One region of the Facivitalis istanbulensis genome, then DNA from elsewhere that is predicted to be linked to it. Evidence: riboswitches for the same ligand, from Rfam matches in the RefSeq annotation. Region 1 holds a riboswitch; each other region holds the start of a gene.
What was found. Region 1 has a riboswitch for cobalamin ahead of RN629_RS11725 (DUF1852 domain-containing protein). Riboswitches for the same ligand answer to the same signal wherever they lie in the genome.
Positions count from the first base shown of each region.

Region 1 (5,677 bases):
CCAGCGCATGGATCGTCAGCCGGTCGGACGGCGTCCACTCGCCATTCGCCACCGCCTGATAGAAGTCGGCATGATTCTCGACGATGTGGTGCTCGGACCGCTCGTCGATGCCGGTGTAGCTCGCCGCGCGCAGGGTGTTGGTACCATCGATGACAGCGCTCTGGATGATCTGCCCGCCATTGATCGTCGTTCCGGTCAGCGGATTGGCACCCGCGCTGGCGATCGCGTAATCGTCGCGATGGTCCCAGAGCCGGCCATAGAGCAGATCGACGTCGAGCTTGAAGCGTTCGCCCGGATGATATTGCAGCGCGGTGGTAACCCCGAGCCGCCGACGGTCGGTGTACCAGCTCGACGGCGATTGCGCGGTAGGCTGCCAGACCCCGGCCAGCAGCTTGCCGCGCGTGGCATCGTCGATATCGGGCCCGATATTGGCGGCCGCATATTTGGTCAGCCCCCAGCCCCAGTTGCGATAGCCATATTCATTGTTGTGAATCTGGCTGTACGCCAGCGAGATGAGCGCCCCGAAATCACCCTGCCGCATCGAGGCCAGGCCGACCAGGCGGGGCGTGACGCCGTTGGTATTGCCGTTGGTCTGCCCCTTGGCCGAGATGACGAATTTCGGCCCCTGATAGTCGAACGGCTTGGCCGTGGTGAGTTGGACGGTGCCCGCGATGCCGCCCTCATCCTGTTCGGCGGCATAGGATTTCTGCACGGCGACGCGGTTGAACAACTCGGATGCGAACAGGCTATAGTCGAACGCACGCGACCGGCTGACCCCGCCACGATTGTCCATGCCCGAGGCGGTGTTGCCCAGCACCTCCATGCCGTTGAGCTGGGTCCGCGTGAAATCCGCGCCCAGGCCGCGCAACGCGATCTGGCGGCCCTCGCCCGAATCGCGCGTGATCGTGATGCCGGGGACACGCTGGAGCGATTCGGCGAGGTTCAGGTCGGGAAAGGCCGCGATGTCGGAGGCGAGGATGTCGTCCTCCGCGCCGACCGCGCGCCGCTTGAGATCCTGTGCCGCCGTCAGGCTGCTGCGATAGCCGGTGACGACGATGTCGCCGTCATGGCCCAGCGGATCGCGCTCACCCGCGCCGATGGCCAGCGCGAATACGGGTGCGGCGGCGACACGGGCGGCGGGCGGGCGCGGCCCCGCGCCATCGGCCCGCAGGATGAGAACGCCATCGGTCATGACCGGCCGCAGGCGGGTGCCGCGCAGCAGGACGGCGAGCGCGGCGCGCGGCGTATACCGGCCGGTCACGCCCTGTGTCTGCCGCTGCCCGATCAGCGCGGGCGAGGCGACGACCTGGATGCCCGTGACGTTCGAATAGGTCGACAGCGCCGAGGCGAGGCTACCCGCCGGTATCGCGAAAGCAAAAGTGCCCGCCGCAGGGCCCGCGGGCTGCCCCTGTGCCACGGCCGGCGCGACGCAGGTCGCCGCCGCCAGGATGTATACAGATGCTCCACCAAACCGCTTCATCGTGATCGTCCCCCAATCCGGCGCATCGGCGCGCCACCAAGCGGAAGACGGATCAGCGGGCACGATCCGGACAATGTTTTTTAGCGACCAGCGCCGTTCAGCGCATGGGCTTCAGCGTTATCCCGTCCGGCTCCTCGACCACCCTGAATCCGAGTTCCGCGCCGATGGCGCGCAGCAGTTGCTGGGGGCGATCGGTACGGAAGCGCCCGAAGACCTGCATCGACGCGAGCGGCTCGCCGGGCATGACGACGCGGGTATCGCCCTCGCGGCGCAGCACCTCGACCAGATCGTCGAGCCGCATCCCGGCGGTATCGATCCATCCCTCCCGCCAGTCGGGCAGCGACGGATCGAACCGCACCGGCCGCTCCGGGACACCGTTGCGCATATTGCTGCGATACCCCGCCGGGACCACGACGCCGCGCGGCGATCCGGCGGGGTCGAAGCCCACCGCGCCGCGATAGACCGCCAGCGAAACCTGCCGCCGGGTCATGCCGAGGTCGAAGGCGGTACCGAGCACCCGCGCGTCCGCCCCGCCCGCATGGACGACGAACGGGCGGGAGGGATCGTGCCGCACGTCGAAAAAAGCCTGGCCGGCGAGGAGCCGGGCGCTGCGTCCGCCGGCGGAATAGACGATGCGGACCCGCGTCGCCCCGTCCAGCCTGACCGAGGAGCCATCCGCCAGCGTCACCGCGGCTTTCTCGCCCGCGCGGGTCGCCAGGGTGCGCGCCCATGACCCGGGCGCTACGGGCGTCGGCGACGGTCCTTCGCGGGTCATAAGCAACAGCGCGGCGACGGCCAGTATCGTCCCGCCGCCCGCCGCGACACCGCGTCGGCGCCGCCGCAGCGCGCGCACCTGCTCGTCGGACAGGCGGACGCAGCGCGCCGCCGCCTCATGCAGCGCGTTGGAGAAAACGGACTCGTCGACCGGCATCGGCTCGCGCCCCGCCGCGTCGTTCCGGGGAGTCATGCGCCACCGTCCATGGTGAAGCCACGCTTCGCCATGGCCGTGCGCAGATCGTTCAGCGCGCGGACGACATGCTTTTCGACCGCCGCCACGCTCATGTCGAGACTGTGCGCGATATCGGCCGTGCTGACGCCGTCGACCCGCTTTCGCAGGAAGATCTCGCGCCGCAATGGCGGCATCCGGTCCAGCGCCTGGGCCAGGATCGCCACCGCCCGGCGAAATGCCAGGACATGGTCGGCCGTCGGCTGCGGACAGACCATGTCGTCATTAAGTTCCGCCGGTGCCCTCCGGCTGGCGGTGCGGTGATGGTCGAGCAGCAGATTGCGCGCGATCGCGAAACACAATGCCTTCAGATTGTCGATCCGCGCCGCCGGATAGCCCAGCAGGCGCAGCAGCGTTTCCTGCGCGATATCCTCGCCATCGGCGTGCTGATCGACCCGTCCGTGGATGAAGCTGCGCAGCGCACGCATCAACGCGGCATCGGGACAGGCCACCGACGATGCCAGATCGGACACCGGGAAATGGGCGGTGGAGCCGGGATATTTTGCGCTGCTCACCTACCCCTCCCCGACCAGTCGTGTCGGCGGCCGCTCTACGGGCGCATCGTGAAGGCCGGATGACAATCGCTGCGGGCGCATATCCTCCGCCGGAACCGCCACGCACGCACGGTGATGGCCGCGCCTCTCACACAACAAATAAGGATATAAAGATATCTTTATATCCTTATTGACAGCAAGGCCGGGATGGTGTTGAACCAGCCTTGTCGAGGTTCCCCATCCCAGGCATGGCGATGGGGCTAAGACGGGAAGCCGGTGGTGTCCTTCGGGGCAGAATCCGGCGCTGCCCCCGCAACTGTAAGCGGCGAGCGGCGGTTCCATTTCGTGTCACGGGGCTTTGCAAGAGGCCCGGGAAGGCCGGAGCCACCGCGTTGACCCGTGAGCCAGGAGACCTGCCTCCGACGCCATAACGTTCCTCGGACGGGGGTTCCTCCGGTGGATCGCGCTTGACGCAAGGACCGGGGCGAACGCCCTCCGGGCCTGTCCACGCCTTGCGCGCTCTTCCTTGCCCCCTGCCCTCAAAAGCAGGTGAGTCATGACGAATAGCGGGTTCACATTCACGATACACAGCATCCCGTTCGACGAGGATTATCGTCCCGCCGACAGCACGCGCATCACGACCAATTTCGCCAATCTGGCCCGTGGAGAATGCCGCCAGGACAATCTTCGGGCGACGTTGGCGATGATCGACCACCGCTTCAACACACTGATCCCTTGGGACAATCCCGCCGGGGATCGCTATACGGTCGAACTCCGGATCATCTCCGCCGCGATCAGGGTCGGCGCCGACGAACGGGGCGAATCCTTTCCGCTGATCGAAATCCTGCACACGGGCATCATCGACCGGAGCAACGGCGAACGCATCGACGGGATCGTCGGCAACAACTTCTCATCCTATGTCCGGGATTATGATTTCAGCATCCTGCTGCCGAACCATCTCGCGCTGGGCGGCGATGGCGGGACGCCGGACCGCTTCGGCGACCTGCACGGCAATCTGTTCAAGCATTTCCTGCAATCCAGCGCCTATCAGGATCATTTCAGAAAGCCCCCGGTCATCTGCCTGAGCGTATCGAGCAAAGAGACCTATCACCGGACGGCGAACATCCATCCCATTCTTGGCGTCGAGTACAGGAACGACAGATTCTCGCGCACCGACCAGTATTTCGAGAAGATGGGAATGACGGTGCGGTATTTCATGCCGCCGTACAGCGTTGCGCCCCTGGCCTTCTACCATATCGGCGACCTGCTCAACGACTATAGCAATATCGAGCTGGCCAGCACGATCAGCACGATGGAAACCTTCCAGAAGATCTACCGGCCCGAAATATACAATGCCAATTCGGTCGCCAGCGCGCATTACCGGCCCAGCCTGAACTATCAGGACCATTCCCTGACCCGCATCGTCTATGATCGCGAGGAGCGCAGCAGGCTGGCCGTCGCGCAGGGGAAATTTGCCGAGGCGCATTTCATCAGGCCGCATGGCGCGATGCTCGAACGCTGGTCCGCGACCTGCGGCCTCTGATCTGCACGAACGACACAAGGTATTGCATCATGACGATATTGTTGCCGACGACGACCACGGGCAGCCTGCCAAAGCCGTCCTGGCTCGCCCAACCCGAAACGCTCTGGTCGCCCTGGAAACTGGACGGCGAAGAACTGGTCGCGGGCAAGCAGGACGCGCTGCGCCTGGCGGTGGACGATCAACGGCAGGCCAGCATCACGATCATCGGCGACGGCGAACAGACACGCCAGCATTTCGTCACCACGTTCATCGAGCATCTGAGCGGCGTCGATTTCGCGAAGCGCGAGACAGTACGCATCCGCAACCGCTATGATGCCAGCGTCCCGACGGTCGTCGGTGCCGTCGCGCGTCCGCGCCCGGTCTTTGTCGAGGATGCCCGCTTCCTGCGCGCGCAGACCGATCAGCCGATCAAATGGACCCTGCCCGGCCCGATGACGATGATCGATACGCTCTACGACGCCCATTACCGGAGCCGCGAGAAGCTGGCCTGGGAATTCGCCAGGATCCTGAATGAGGAAGCCCGGGAATTGGAAGCCGTCGGCGTCGACATCATCCAGTTCGACGAGCCCGCATTCAACGTCTTCTTCGACGAGGCCAACGACTGGGGAATCGCGACGCTGGAAAAAGCGGCCGAAGGGCTCCGGGCCGAAACCGCCGTGCACATCTGCTATGGCTATGGCATCAAGGCCAACACCGACTGGAAGAAGACGCTCGGCGCCGAATGGCGGCACTATGAGCAGACCTTCCCCAGGCTGCGAAAGTCCAGCATCGATATCATCTCGCTCGAATGCCAGAATTCCCGCGTTCCGATGGATCTGATCGAACTCATTCGCGGCAAGAAGGTGATGGTCGGCGCGATCGACGTGGCCACCAGCATCGTCGAGACGCCGGAGCAGGTCGCCGACACGCTGCGCCAGGCGCTGCGGTACGTCGATGCCGACAAGCTCTATCCCGCCACCAACTGCGGCATGGCCCCCCTCCCCCGCGCCGTCGCGCGCGGCAAGCTGGAGGCCCTGGCCGCCGGGGCAGCGATCGTCCGCGGCGAACTGGCGGCCTGACCCACCGGGCAGAACCGCGCGATCGGGGAGTGCGAATGTCCGTCACGGCACCCGCACTCCCCCGTTCCATCAGGGCCTTGGCAACGCGTCGGGAAC
Region 1 covers NZ_JAVSCQ010000018.1:58,741-64,417, reverse strand. The annotation lists gene RN629_RS11740 (TonB-dependent receptor) at 1-1,480, opposite strand, end outside; gene RN629_RS11735 (FecR family protein) at 1,578-2,447, opposite strand; gene RN629_RS11730 (RNA polymerase sigma factor) at 2,444-3,001, opposite strand; cobalamin riboswitch at 3,194-3,415, shown strand; gene RN629_RS11725 (DUF1852 domain-containing protein) at 3,537-4,523, shown strand; gene RN629_RS11720 (methionine synthase) at 4,553-5,581, shown strand; gene prpB (methylisocitrate lyase) at 5,651-5,677, opposite strand, start outside.

Region 2 (5,677 bases), on a different contig from region 1:
TGCACCTGTTTCCCTGTTTGCGATGATGGCGGCGCTCGTGTCGCCATCATCGCAAACGGATCATCCGAAACCTGCTCCGGCGGCCAAGGCTGCCGCGCAGGATTCTCCCGCAGCGGCGATGGGGCGGCCCGGCGGGATGACCAATCGCGACTGGTGGCCCAGCCGCCTTGACCTGACCGCGCTCCGCCAGCATGAGGACACGCGCGCCAATCCTTATGGCGCGGACTATGATTATGTGAAGGAATTCAACAGTCTGGACCTCGCCGCGGTCAAGGCTGACATTCGCCGCGTGCTGCACACGTCGCAGCCCTGGTGGCCGGCCGATTATGGCAATTACGGACCCTTCTTCATCCGCATGGCCTGGCACAGCGCGGGGACCTATCGCGCGGGCGACGGCCGGGGCGGTTCGGACGGTGGCGAGCAGCGGTTCGATCCGCTGAATAGCTGGCCCGACAATGTCAGCCTGGACAAGGCGCGGCGACTCGTGTGGCCGATCAAGCAGAAATATGGCCGCAAGCTGAGCTGGGGCGACCTGATGGTCCTCAGCGGCAATGTCGCGCTGGAGGATATGGGCTTCAAGACGGTCGGCTTCGCCGGCGGTCGTGTCGACGCATGGCAGCCGGATGTCGTCTTCTGGGGCCCTGAGCTCAAGATGATGGGCAGCGAGCGCACCAATCCGGACGGGACGCTCAAGGGGCCGCTGGCCGCTACCACCATGGGCCTCATCTATGTCAACCCGGAAGGACCGGGCGGCAATCACGATCCGATCGGCGCTGCCGCCGATATCCGTCGCGCCTTTGGCAACATGGCGATGGACGACGAGGAGACGCTGGCGCTGATCGCGGGCGGGCATACTTTCGGCAAGGCGCATGGCGCGCATCCCGCGGACAAGTGTCTGGGGGCCGCGCCGACGGTCGGCGCGATCGAGCAGCAGGGCCTGGGCTGGGCCAACAAGTGCGGCAAGGGCAATGCCGAGGACACGATCACCTCGGGCCTGGAAGGCGCCTGGTCGGCGGAGCCGACCAAGTTCACCACCCAGTATATCGACAATCTGCTCAATTATGACTGGGTGAAGGTCAAGAGCCCGGCGGGCGCGACCCAGTGGGTTCCGCCGGGCGGTGCCGCCGCGAATCTGGTGCCCGACGCGCATGTGCCGGGCCTGCGTCACGCGCCGATCATGTTCACCACCGACATCGCGCTGAAGGACGATCCCGGCTTCCACAAGATCCTGGTCAGCTGGCAGAAGAATCCCGAGCTGTTCAGCAAGGCCTTCGCCCGCGCCTGGTTCAAGCTGACCCATCGCGATCTCGGCCCGCGCGCCCGCTATCTGGGCAATGAGGTGCCGAGCGAGACCTATAAGTGGCAGGATCCGCTGCCCGCCGCGAGCTTCGCGCCGATCGGCGAGGAGGATCAGGCCCGGTTGAAGACGATGGTCCTGGGCTCGGGCCTGTCGGGTCCGGCGCTGATCCGTGCCGCCTGGGCGTCGGCCTCGACCTTCCGCAGCACCGATATGCGCGGTGGGGCGAATGGCGCGCGGGTGCGGCTCGATCCGCAGCAGGGCTGGGCGGTCAACGATCCGGCCGAGCTGAAGATGGTGCTCGCCAAGCTGGACGCGGTCCGCCAGGACTTCGCGAAGAGCGGGCGGCAGGTGTCGATGGCCGACCTGATCGTGCTGGGCGGCAATGCGGCGGTCGAGCAGGCGGCGCAGCGCGGCGGCATGGCCGTGCACATCCCGTTCCGGCCCGGTCGCGTCGACGCGGTGCAGGCGCAGACGGATGTCGCGTCCTTCGCGCGTCTGGAGCCGGTCGCCGATGGCTTCCGTAACTATTACGGACCCAAGGCGGAGGTCAGCGGCCCCGTGGCGTTGGTCGACAAGGCCGATTCGCTCGACCTGACCGTGCCCGAGATGACCGTGCTGGTCGGCGGGATGCGCGTGCTCGGCGCGAACAGCGGCGGGTCGAAGAATGGCGTGCTGACCACCCGGCCGGGAACGCTCAGCAACGATTTCTTCGTCAATCTGCTGACGATGGATACGGTGTGGAGCAAGGCGGCGACGCCGGGCCTGTATGAGGGCAAGGATCGCGCGACGGGGGCGGCCCGCTGGACCGCGACGCCGGTCGACCTGATCTTCGGTTCCAATTCCGAACTGCGCGCGGTGGCGGAGGTCTATGCCTCCGACGACGCCAAGCAGAAGTTCGTGACCGATTTCGTCGCCGCCTGGACGAAGGTGATGAACGCGGATCGCTTCTGATCCCGGACGGCCCGGCGGGTCCATCCCGCCGGGCCGTGACGGGGATGTCAGCGTCGCCGTGACGTCGTTCGCGACCGGGTCGCCTCCGTTCGGGGCGGCTCGGTCGATTCCACCAGTTCGACGACCTCGAACGCATAGCCCGCCCAACCGCGCTGGCGCACCGCCTCGGCCATGGCGGCATCCTTGCTACCCGCGTCCTTGCGCGACTTGGCATGGCCCCAGAACACCTCGGTGCGTCCATCGCCCAGGTCGGCGACGATCCGCCAATAATGGGTGAAGGGCGCGGCGGTCGGGCCGATCGTCTTCACATAGCCGTCCGCCATGGTCGCGGTCAGGTAGCGGGTCTTGCGTGCCATGCCCGCTGATAGCGCGAAACCGCGCGGTGCGGCATCGCCTTGACGGCCCCGCGCAAATCTTTCAGTCAGTTCGCGGCCGGAATATTCCGGCCATGATCGCGCCGGTTCTCCCCATAAAGGAGATGAAATGGGAACGCGGTGAGGGGAGGCGACTTCCCGAATCCGGGGCTGTCCCTGCAACTGTAAGCGGTGAGCGGATGAACGGGGGACGGTGAATGCCGTCCCGGCCACTGGCGCAAGCTGGGAAGGCGTTCAGCCCGTGTCGACCCGTGAGCCAGGAGACCTGCCGGCGTCAGGTCGCTCATGCCCGGCCCAGGGGGTGGTCGAGGCTAGGTCTTTTCCGACGAGCGACGCCCAAGGTGGCGGAGGCGCATGGGGGGCCATGGCGAGTGCGGAAAATCGCGTCGATCGTGCGCATGGCACCCGGCTGTCCGGCGACGGACGGAAGGCACTCGGCTTGTTCGCGACAAGACGCTATAGGCATTAAAATGATATATCATAACATTATCAGCGCGGTTCCGTTGAGGCTGTGCGGAGGACTTGCGCTGGCGCTGGGCGCCGGCGTGCCGGGGACGGCAGCGGTGGCGGTCCAGCCGCACGATGATCGCGCGGGCGAGACGCAGCGCGCGGAGAGCGGTCAGGGCGACGGCACGATCCTGGTGATCGGCGCGCGTGAGAAGCAGGCGATGGACCAGCCCAATGCGACCGCCAGCCGCCTGGGGCTGACCCCGCTGGAAACGCCCGCCAGCATCGCGTCGCTCGACGGAGCGATGATCCGCGCGCGTGGCGACCAGTCGATCGTCGAGGCGACGACCCGCGCCCCGGGCCTGTCGAGCGTCGCCAATCCGGGCAATGGCGGCACCGCGCTGGCGGCGCGCGGCTTTTCCGGCCAGGGGTCGGTGCTGCAACTGATCGACGGGGTGCGACTGTTCCCGGCGGCGGGAACGATCACCTTCCCGACCGATCCGTGGATGATCGAGCGGATCGACGTGCTGAGCGGTCCGGCGTCGGTGCTGTACGGCCAGGGCGCGCTGGGCGGCGCGGTCAATGTCGTGATGCGCAAGCCCGACACGGAGCGTATCGAAGGGCAGGCCGAGATCGGCTATGGCGCGCAGGACAGTTTCCGCGCGGCGGCGGGCATCGGCGGTCCGGCGAGCGAAAGCCTGGCCTATCGGTTCGACGCCAGTTACCGGCGGTCGGACGGCTATGTCGACCGGGGCGGTTCGCGCAGCTTCGCCCTGTCGGGCACGCTGCGCTGGACCCCGGACCCCACATTGGTGGTGACGCTGCGAGGCGATCATGGCAACCAGCGGCCGACCGGCTCTTTCGGTACACCCTTGATCGACGGCCGGCTGGACCTGCGGGTGCGCGACCGGAACTATAATGTCGAGGATGCGCGGATGCGCTTCGTCGACGATCGCGCCTCGCTCCAGATCGACTGGACGCCGAGCAGCGCGATCAGCGTGTCCAACCTGGCCTATTACCTGACCAGCGATCGCTTCTGGCGCAATCTGGAAAGCTATTGCTGGGTCGCGCGGACCGGACAGTGCGCGGACGGGTCGGCGGGGACGCCCGGCACGGTCCGGCGGAGCAGCAATTACGGCATTCGCCACGACCAGCAGCAATGGGGCGATCAGGCGAGCGTGACGTGGCGCAGCGGTCTGGCACCGGGGATCACCAATGCGCTGGTCCTGGGCATCGACGCCAATCTGGTGCGCTTCACGCATGAGAATGATTTCGGATCGGATGCGCAGGTCGACGCGGTCGATCCCTTCGCCTTCGCGCCCGGCCGTTTCCTGGATACGCAGGGAATCGCGCCGCGTTATCGCACCCGCACCACCGCGCTGGCCGTGTTTGCCGAGGACCGGGTGGCGCTGGGCCGGCACTGGTCGGTGGTCGGCGGTTTCCGCTATGAGGAGGATGAGGTGCGGCGCTGGGCGATCAGCTATCCCGGCGGCACGCGGACCGATCGGTTCGCCTTTGAAAAGACGTTCCGCAACGCGACCTGGCGTGTCGGCACCGTCTATCAGCCGAGCGCGACCCTGTCCTTCTACGGCCAATATGCCACGGGCGTCGATCCGCTCGCGACGCTGACCACCGTGGCGACGGGCCAGGTCTCGTTCGGCAATGCGCGCGGCCATCAGGTCGAGGCGGGGGCCAAATGGCTGTTCCTGAACGGCCATGGCAGCGCGACGCTGGCCGCGTATCGCATCGTCAAGACCGGCCTGCTGGCGCAGCGCACCCTGTCCAGCCCGATCGAGCAGGTCGGCCAGCGATCGGCGCAGGGGATCGAGGCGGCGGTGGCGCTCGACCTGCCGCAGGGTTTCGGCATCGACGCCAACGGCACGGTGCTGGATGCGCGGTTCGATGATTTCCGATCGGGCGGTACGGACTTTACCGGTCGGACTCCACCCAACGTGCCCGAGACGCTGGGCAATCTCTGGCTGCGCTGGGATGCGACGCCGGCGGTGCAGGCGCGTGCCGGGCTGCGCTATGTCGGCCCGCGCTTCTCGGACAATGGCGATGCCTTTCGCATTCCCGGTTATGCGACGGTGGATGCCAGCCTGTCCTATGCGTTGAGCCCGCGTCTGGCCCTCGACCTGCGCCTCTATAATGTGTTCGACAAGGCCTATGCCGTGACCGCCTATGGCGACCAGCAATGGTTGCTGGGACGGCCGCGTTCGCTCGACGTGGCGTTGCGTGCGGGGTTCTGACCGGCGCCGGGGCCGCGCCGTCCTGCGCTACGTCTTCCTGACTCATCGCTGGGCGGGCATCCTGGCGTGCCTGCTCTTCGCCATGTGGTTCGCCTCCGGGCTGGTGATGCTCTACGTTCCTTATCCCGCGCTGCCCGCGGCCCAGATCTGGGCGGGGGCAGCACCGATCGACTGGGCGCGGGTACGCTATCGACCCGAGGGCACGGCACGGCGGATCACGCTGGCGATGCGCGGGGCCGCGCCGGTGTGGTGGGTCGAGGACCGGGATGGCGCGACCCGTATCCTGTCCGCCGAGACGGGCCTTGCGCCCGCGCCGGTCGATTCGGCGCATGCACGGGGCGTCGCCGCCCGCTTCG
Region 2 covers NZ_JAVSCQ010000023.1:53,083-58,759, reverse strand. The annotation lists gene katG (catalase/peroxidase HPI) at 1-2,251, shown strand, start outside; gene RN629_RS13240 (hypothetical protein) at 2,299-2,607, opposite strand; cobalamin riboswitch at 2,693-2,912, shown strand; gene RN629_RS13235 (TonB-dependent receptor) at 3,096-5,321, shown strand; gene RN629_RS13230 (hypothetical protein) at 5,308-5,677, shown strand, end outside.
Region 2: another riboswitch for cobalamin. It lies ahead of RN629_RS13235 (TonB-dependent receptor); the one in region 1 lies ahead of RN629_RS11725 (DUF1852 domain-containing protein).

Region 3 (5,677 bases), on a different contig from region 1:
AGGGGATGGCCATGGCTTGGATATAATGTATCAAAAGAGCGACGTTCACCTGGAGCCGATCCTATCGGGGATATTGTCCGGCGTGCGCCCGTCCGGTCCGCATCTCCGACCGCATCGTGCGGCGATCCGGCTCCTGTCGCCAACGGCGCTGTGGGTTGTCTTTCCCTCATGTCCTCTTCTCTCGCCGGGCCTGCCCGGTTGCGTCGTCCGATCCGGCGCCGGGTCGCGCTGTTGATGACGGCGCTGATCCTTGCCAATGTTGCCGCCTGGATCTGGGCCTTGACGCAGTTTGCGCACAACGGCCTGATGCTCAGCACCGCGCTGCTCGCCTACAGCCTGGGCCTTCGCCATGCGGTCGATGCCGATCACATCGCGGCGATCGACAATGTCACCCGCAAGCTGATGCAGGACGGCCAGCGGCCGGTCGCGGTCGGCCTGTGGTTCGCGATCGGCCATTCGGCGATCGTCCTGATCGCGGCAACGACGGTGGCGCTCGCCGCCAGCACGCTCGCCGATTTCGAGGCGTTCGGGCAGAGCGGGGGCACGATCGCCACCATCGTCTCGGCCAGCTTCCTGTTCGCCATCGCGATCATGAACCTCATTATCCTGCGCGACGTCTGGACCCGTTTCCGCCGGGTCGCGCGGGGCGAGCCGATGGCGGAGGACGATGCCGCCATGATGTTTTCGGGGCAGGGGCCGCTGTCGCGGCTGTTCCGCCCGCTGTTCCGGCTGATCCGGCGGAGCTGGCACATGGCCCCGCTCGGCTTTCTGTTCGGGCTGGGCTTCGACACCGCGACCGAGGTGGCGATCCTGGGCCTGTCGGGCGCGCATGCGGCGGACGGCGTGTCGCTGGGGGCGATCCTGGTCTTTCCGGTGCTGTTTGCCGTGGGCATGGCGCTGATCGACACCGCCGATGGGCTGGTGATGCTGGGCGCCTATGAATGGGCGTTCGTCCACCCGCTGCGAAAGCTCTACTACAACATGACGATCACGCTGGTTTCCGCATTGGTCGCGCTGGTCATCGGGGGGATTCAGGCCGCCGCGCTGCTCGCCGATCGCTTTGGCTGGACCGCCGCGCCGTTTCGCTATGCCGGTGCGCTGTCGGAGCATTTCAACGTGCTGGGCTTCGCGATCGTCGGCCTGTTCGTCCTGTGCTGGGGCGCGAGCTTCCTCCTGTATCGCTGGCGTGGCTTCGCGGCGATGGAAGCACGAATTGCCAAGCCCGGCGGAGCGGGATAAATGCCGCGCATCGCGGCCGAAAGGTCGCGAAGATCGCGCCGGTGCCCTCTGGGGCTTTGAAACGGGAATGGGGTGGAAATCCCCGGCTGTCCCTGCAACTGTAAGCGGTGAGCGAGCGATGCCGGTCCCAGCAAGAGGGACAGCCACTGGAGCGATCCGGGAAGGCCGCATCCTTTCGCTTCGACCCGCGAGCCAGGAGACCTGCCGGCGTCATGGTCGCTCTTGCCTGGGCCCAGGGGGTGGCCGGGGCACGGTTCTCCGTCGGAGAGCGACGAAGCCATGCGGTCGGGACCGCATCGGTCGCCGGGCATGAGGTGGACGCATTTGACCGCGCCCGTCCGCTTTCCCGACCGGCGATCCGCCCGATGTCGCTCTCGCTCGTCCGGCGCGTCGGAGACTTGTTTTGCGCGATCTGTCCAAGGTGCCCGTTACCATCGTCACCGGCTTTCTGGGCGCGGGGAAGACGACGCTCATCAGCCATCTGATCCGCAATGCCGGCGGGCGTCGCCTCGCCGTCGTCGTCAACGAGTTCGGCACGCTGGGCGTCGATGGCGATATCCTCCAGTCCTGCGCGATCCCCGACTGTCCGGCGGAGAATATCGTCGAGCTGGCCAATGGCTGCATCTGCTGCACCGTCGCCGACGACTTCATCCCGACGGTCGAAAAGCTGCTGGCGATGGAGCCGCGCCCCGATCATATCCTGATCGAGACATCGGGCCTGGCGCTGCCCAAGCCGCTGCTCAAGGCGTTCGACTGGCCCGCGATCCGCTCGCGCATCACGGTCGACGGCGTGGTGGCGCTGGCCGATGCGGAGGCGGTGGCGGCGGGCCGCTTCGCCCCCGATCTGGACGCGGTCGAGGCGCAGCGCGCCGCCGATCCCAGCCTCGACCATGAAACCCCGCTGTCCGAGGTGTTCGAGGACCAGCTTGCCTGTGCCGACCTCGTCCTGCTGACCAAGGCCGATCTGGCGGGGCCGGAGGGTGTCGCCAAGGCGCGCGCGATCATCGCCGCCGAAGCCCCGCGCCCGCTGCCGATGGTCGAGGCGGTGGACGGCATCGTCTCCGCCGGGATCGTGCTAGGCTTGGAGGCCGCCGCCGAGGACGACCTCGCCGCGCGCCCCTCGCACCATGACGGCGCGGACGATCACGAGCATGACGATTTCGACAGCATCTCGGTGATGCTGGGCGAGGTGGACAGCCCCGACGCCCTCGCCGCGCGAATCGAGACGCTGGCCGAGCAGCAGGACATCCTGCGCGTGAAGGGCTATGCGGCGGTCGCGGGCAAGCCGATGCGGTTGCTGGTGCAGGCGGTCGGTCGCCGGGTGCGGACCAGCTATGACCGTCCCTGGCGCGCGGGCGAGCCGCGCGGCACCCATCTGGTCGTCATCGCCGAGCATGACCGGATCGACCGGCCTGCGATCGAGGCCGTGCTGAAGGGCTGACGCCGTGCATCTCGTCTTTCGCGAGAGCCATGGGCTGGAGGAACAGGCGGTTCCGCAGGATCTGGGGCAGCGCCCCGGTGACGTGGTGGTGCTGTCCTTTTCCGACAGCGACCTGAGCGCCTTTGCCGCGGGCTGGCGGGCGGCCGGCTTCGGCTGGTCGTTGCGGCTCGCCAATCTGGCAGCCTTGGTCCATCCGCTGTCGGTCGATACCTATGTCGAGCAGACCCTGGTTCATGCGAAGGCGATCCTGATCCGGCTGATCGGCGGCGCGGCCTATTGGGATTATGGCCTGCGCGAAGTCGAGCGGCTGGCGCGCGAGCGGGGCATTGCGCTGGCGGTGCTGGCGGCGGACGGGCGTGAGGACCGGCGGCTGGCGGCGGCGTCGACGGTGGACGATGGGCTGCTGCGACGGCTGACCCGGCTCTGCGATGCGGGCGGGGCGCAGGCGGCCGCGATGGCGCTGGCCGCATTGTCCGCAACGCCGGTCGCGCGGGACGGCGGCTGGTCGGTGGCCCCCGTTGGCGGCTGGTCGGCGGAGGGGCCGGGGTGCCCGGCGGCGGCGATGCTGACGGTCGGGCAGCCGCGCGTGCTGATCGTCTTCTACCGCGCCTATCTGGTTGCCGCCGATCTGGAGCCGATCGCCGCGCTGCACGCTGCGCTGGTCGAGCGGGGATTCGATCCGGTCACGCTGTTCGTCCCCTCGCTCAAGGCCGAGGGGGCGGGACCATGGATCGCGCGCTGGGTAAAGGCGCTGGCCCCGGTTGCCATCGTCAACGCCACCGCCTTCTCCGCGAAGGGCGAGGACGACACCACCCCGCTCGACGGCGCGGGCGTGCCGGTGTTTCAGATCGCCCTGGCCACCAGCGATCGCGAAGGCTGGGCGGGCGCGGCACGGGGCTTGTCGCCCGCCGACCTGGCCATGCATGTCGTGCTGCCCGAGATCGACGGACGGCTGTTCGCAGGCGTGGTCAGCTTCAAGCAGGCGGGGCCGCGCGATCCCGATTTCGACCATGGCCTGCGCCTCCACCGCGCCGAGCCGGACCGGATCGCGGCGGTTGCCGATCGGGTCGCGGGCTGGGCGAAGCTGGCGGCGACGCCGGCGGGGGAGCGGCGGCTGGCGATCCTGCTCTCCACCTATCCGGGCAAGGACTGGCAGGCGGCGCATGCCGTGGGGCTGGACGGCTTTGCCTCGACGGAGGCGATTCTCGATGATCTGCGCACGGCGGGGTACGATGTGCAGGCACAGGCCGGTCTGCCCGAGGTGCTGATCCACAACCGGATCGCATGGCCGCTGTCCGCCTATCACGATGCCCTGGCCACGCTGCCCGAAGCCTTGCGCGCCGATCTCGTCGAAAGCTGGGGTGCGGTCGGGGACGATCCGCTGGTCGAGGGCGACGCTTTCCATTTTCCCGCCATCGCGCTCGGCAAGGCGATCGTTGCGCTACAACCCGAACGCGGACGGCGCGAAGCGCGGGCGGAGGCGTATCACGACCTCTCGCGTTGTCCGCGCCACAGCTACGTCGCCTTCTATCTCTGGCTGCGCGCGCAGGGGATCGATGCGCTGGTCCATGTCGGCGCGCATGGCACGCTGGAGTGGCTGCCGGGCAAGGCCGTCGCTTTGTCCGATAGCTGCTGGCCCGAGGCGCTGACCCGCGACTGGCCGGTCCTCTATCCCTTCATCGTCAACGATCCGGGCGAGGCGGCGCAGGCGAAGCGGCGGCTGGGAGCCGTCACGATCGGCCATGTCCCCCCGGCGCTGGTCCGGGCGGAGGGCGGTGCGGGGCTGGGGCGGCTGGAGGCGCTGCTCGACGAATATGCCAATGCCGATGGCCTCGACCCTGCGCGCCGCGACCGGCTGCGGGCGCTGGTCGCCGAGGAGGCCGAAAGCGTCGGGCTGGGCGAGACGCTGGGGCTGGCGGGGGCGGACGATCCGCTGGCCCGGATCGACGCCTTTGTCTGTGACGTGAAGGACAGCCAGTTCGGCGAGGGGCTGCACATCTTCGGCCGGGGCGCGCAGGGCGCGGCGGAGCGGGCCGGTTTGCTGGCCGGGCTGAACGGGCGGCGGGTCGCGGCGGGACCGTCGGGATCGCCCTATCGAGGGCGCGCCGACGTGCTGCCCACGGGCCGCAACCTCTATGCCATCGATCCCCGCGCGGTGCCGAGCCGGGCGGCGCAGACGCAAGGGATCAAGCTGGCCGAGGAACTGATCCGGCGGTATATGCAGGAGGAAGGCGATCACCTGCGCACCCTGATCGTCGACCTGTGGGGTTCGGCGACGATGCGCACCGCGGGCGAGGAGTTCGCGATGGCCCTGCACCTGATCGGGGTCGAGCCGGTGTGGGACCATCGCTCCGAGCAGGTGACGGGGTTCGAGGTGATGCCGCTGATGCGCTTCGACCGGCCGCGCGTCGATGTGACGTTGCGCGTATCGGGGCTGTTCCGCGACGCCTTCCCGCATCTGGTCGCGCTGTTCGGGCAGGCGGTGCGCGCGCTCGGCCAGCGCGACGAGGCGCCGGACTGGAACCCCTATGTCGGGCAGGCCGCCCCGCGCGTCTATGGCCCCGCGCCGGGACGCTACGGCATCGGGCTGGACCCCGAGGCGGGTTATGGTGACGCCGCGCGGATCGAGGCCGGGCAAAGCTGGCTGGCGGCGTCGGCCACCGCGCTCGACGATGGCGACCGGCGCGATGCGGCGGGGATCGCGGCGCGGGTGGCGGGGGCGCAGGCCTTCGTCCATGTCCATGACTTGCCCGAAAGCGACCTGCTGCTCGCCGCCGATTATGCCGCGCATCAGGCCGGTTTCGCGGCGGCGCGCGCGGCGCTGGGGGAGGGGGGGGCATCGCTCTATCATCTCGACACGCGCGATCCGACGACTCCCAAGGCACGGACGCTGGCCGAGGAGATCGCGCGCACCGTCCATGCCCGTGCCGCCAATCCGCGCTGGATCGCGGGGATGATGGCGCATGGCTTTCGGGGCGCGGCGGAGATCGCCGCGAC
Region 3 covers NZ_JAVSCQ010000025.1:48,908-54,584, reverse strand. The annotation lists gene RN629_RS13845 (HoxN/HupN/NixA family nickel/cobalt transporter) at 169-1,239, shown strand; cobalamin riboswitch at 1,262-1,462, shown strand; gene cobW (cobalamin biosynthesis protein CobW) at 1,643-2,680, shown strand; gene cobN (cobaltochelatase subunit CobN) at 2,685-5,677, shown strand, end outside.
Region 3: another riboswitch for cobalamin. It lies ahead of cobW (cobalamin biosynthesis protein CobW); the one in region 1 lies ahead of RN629_RS11725 (DUF1852 domain-containing protein).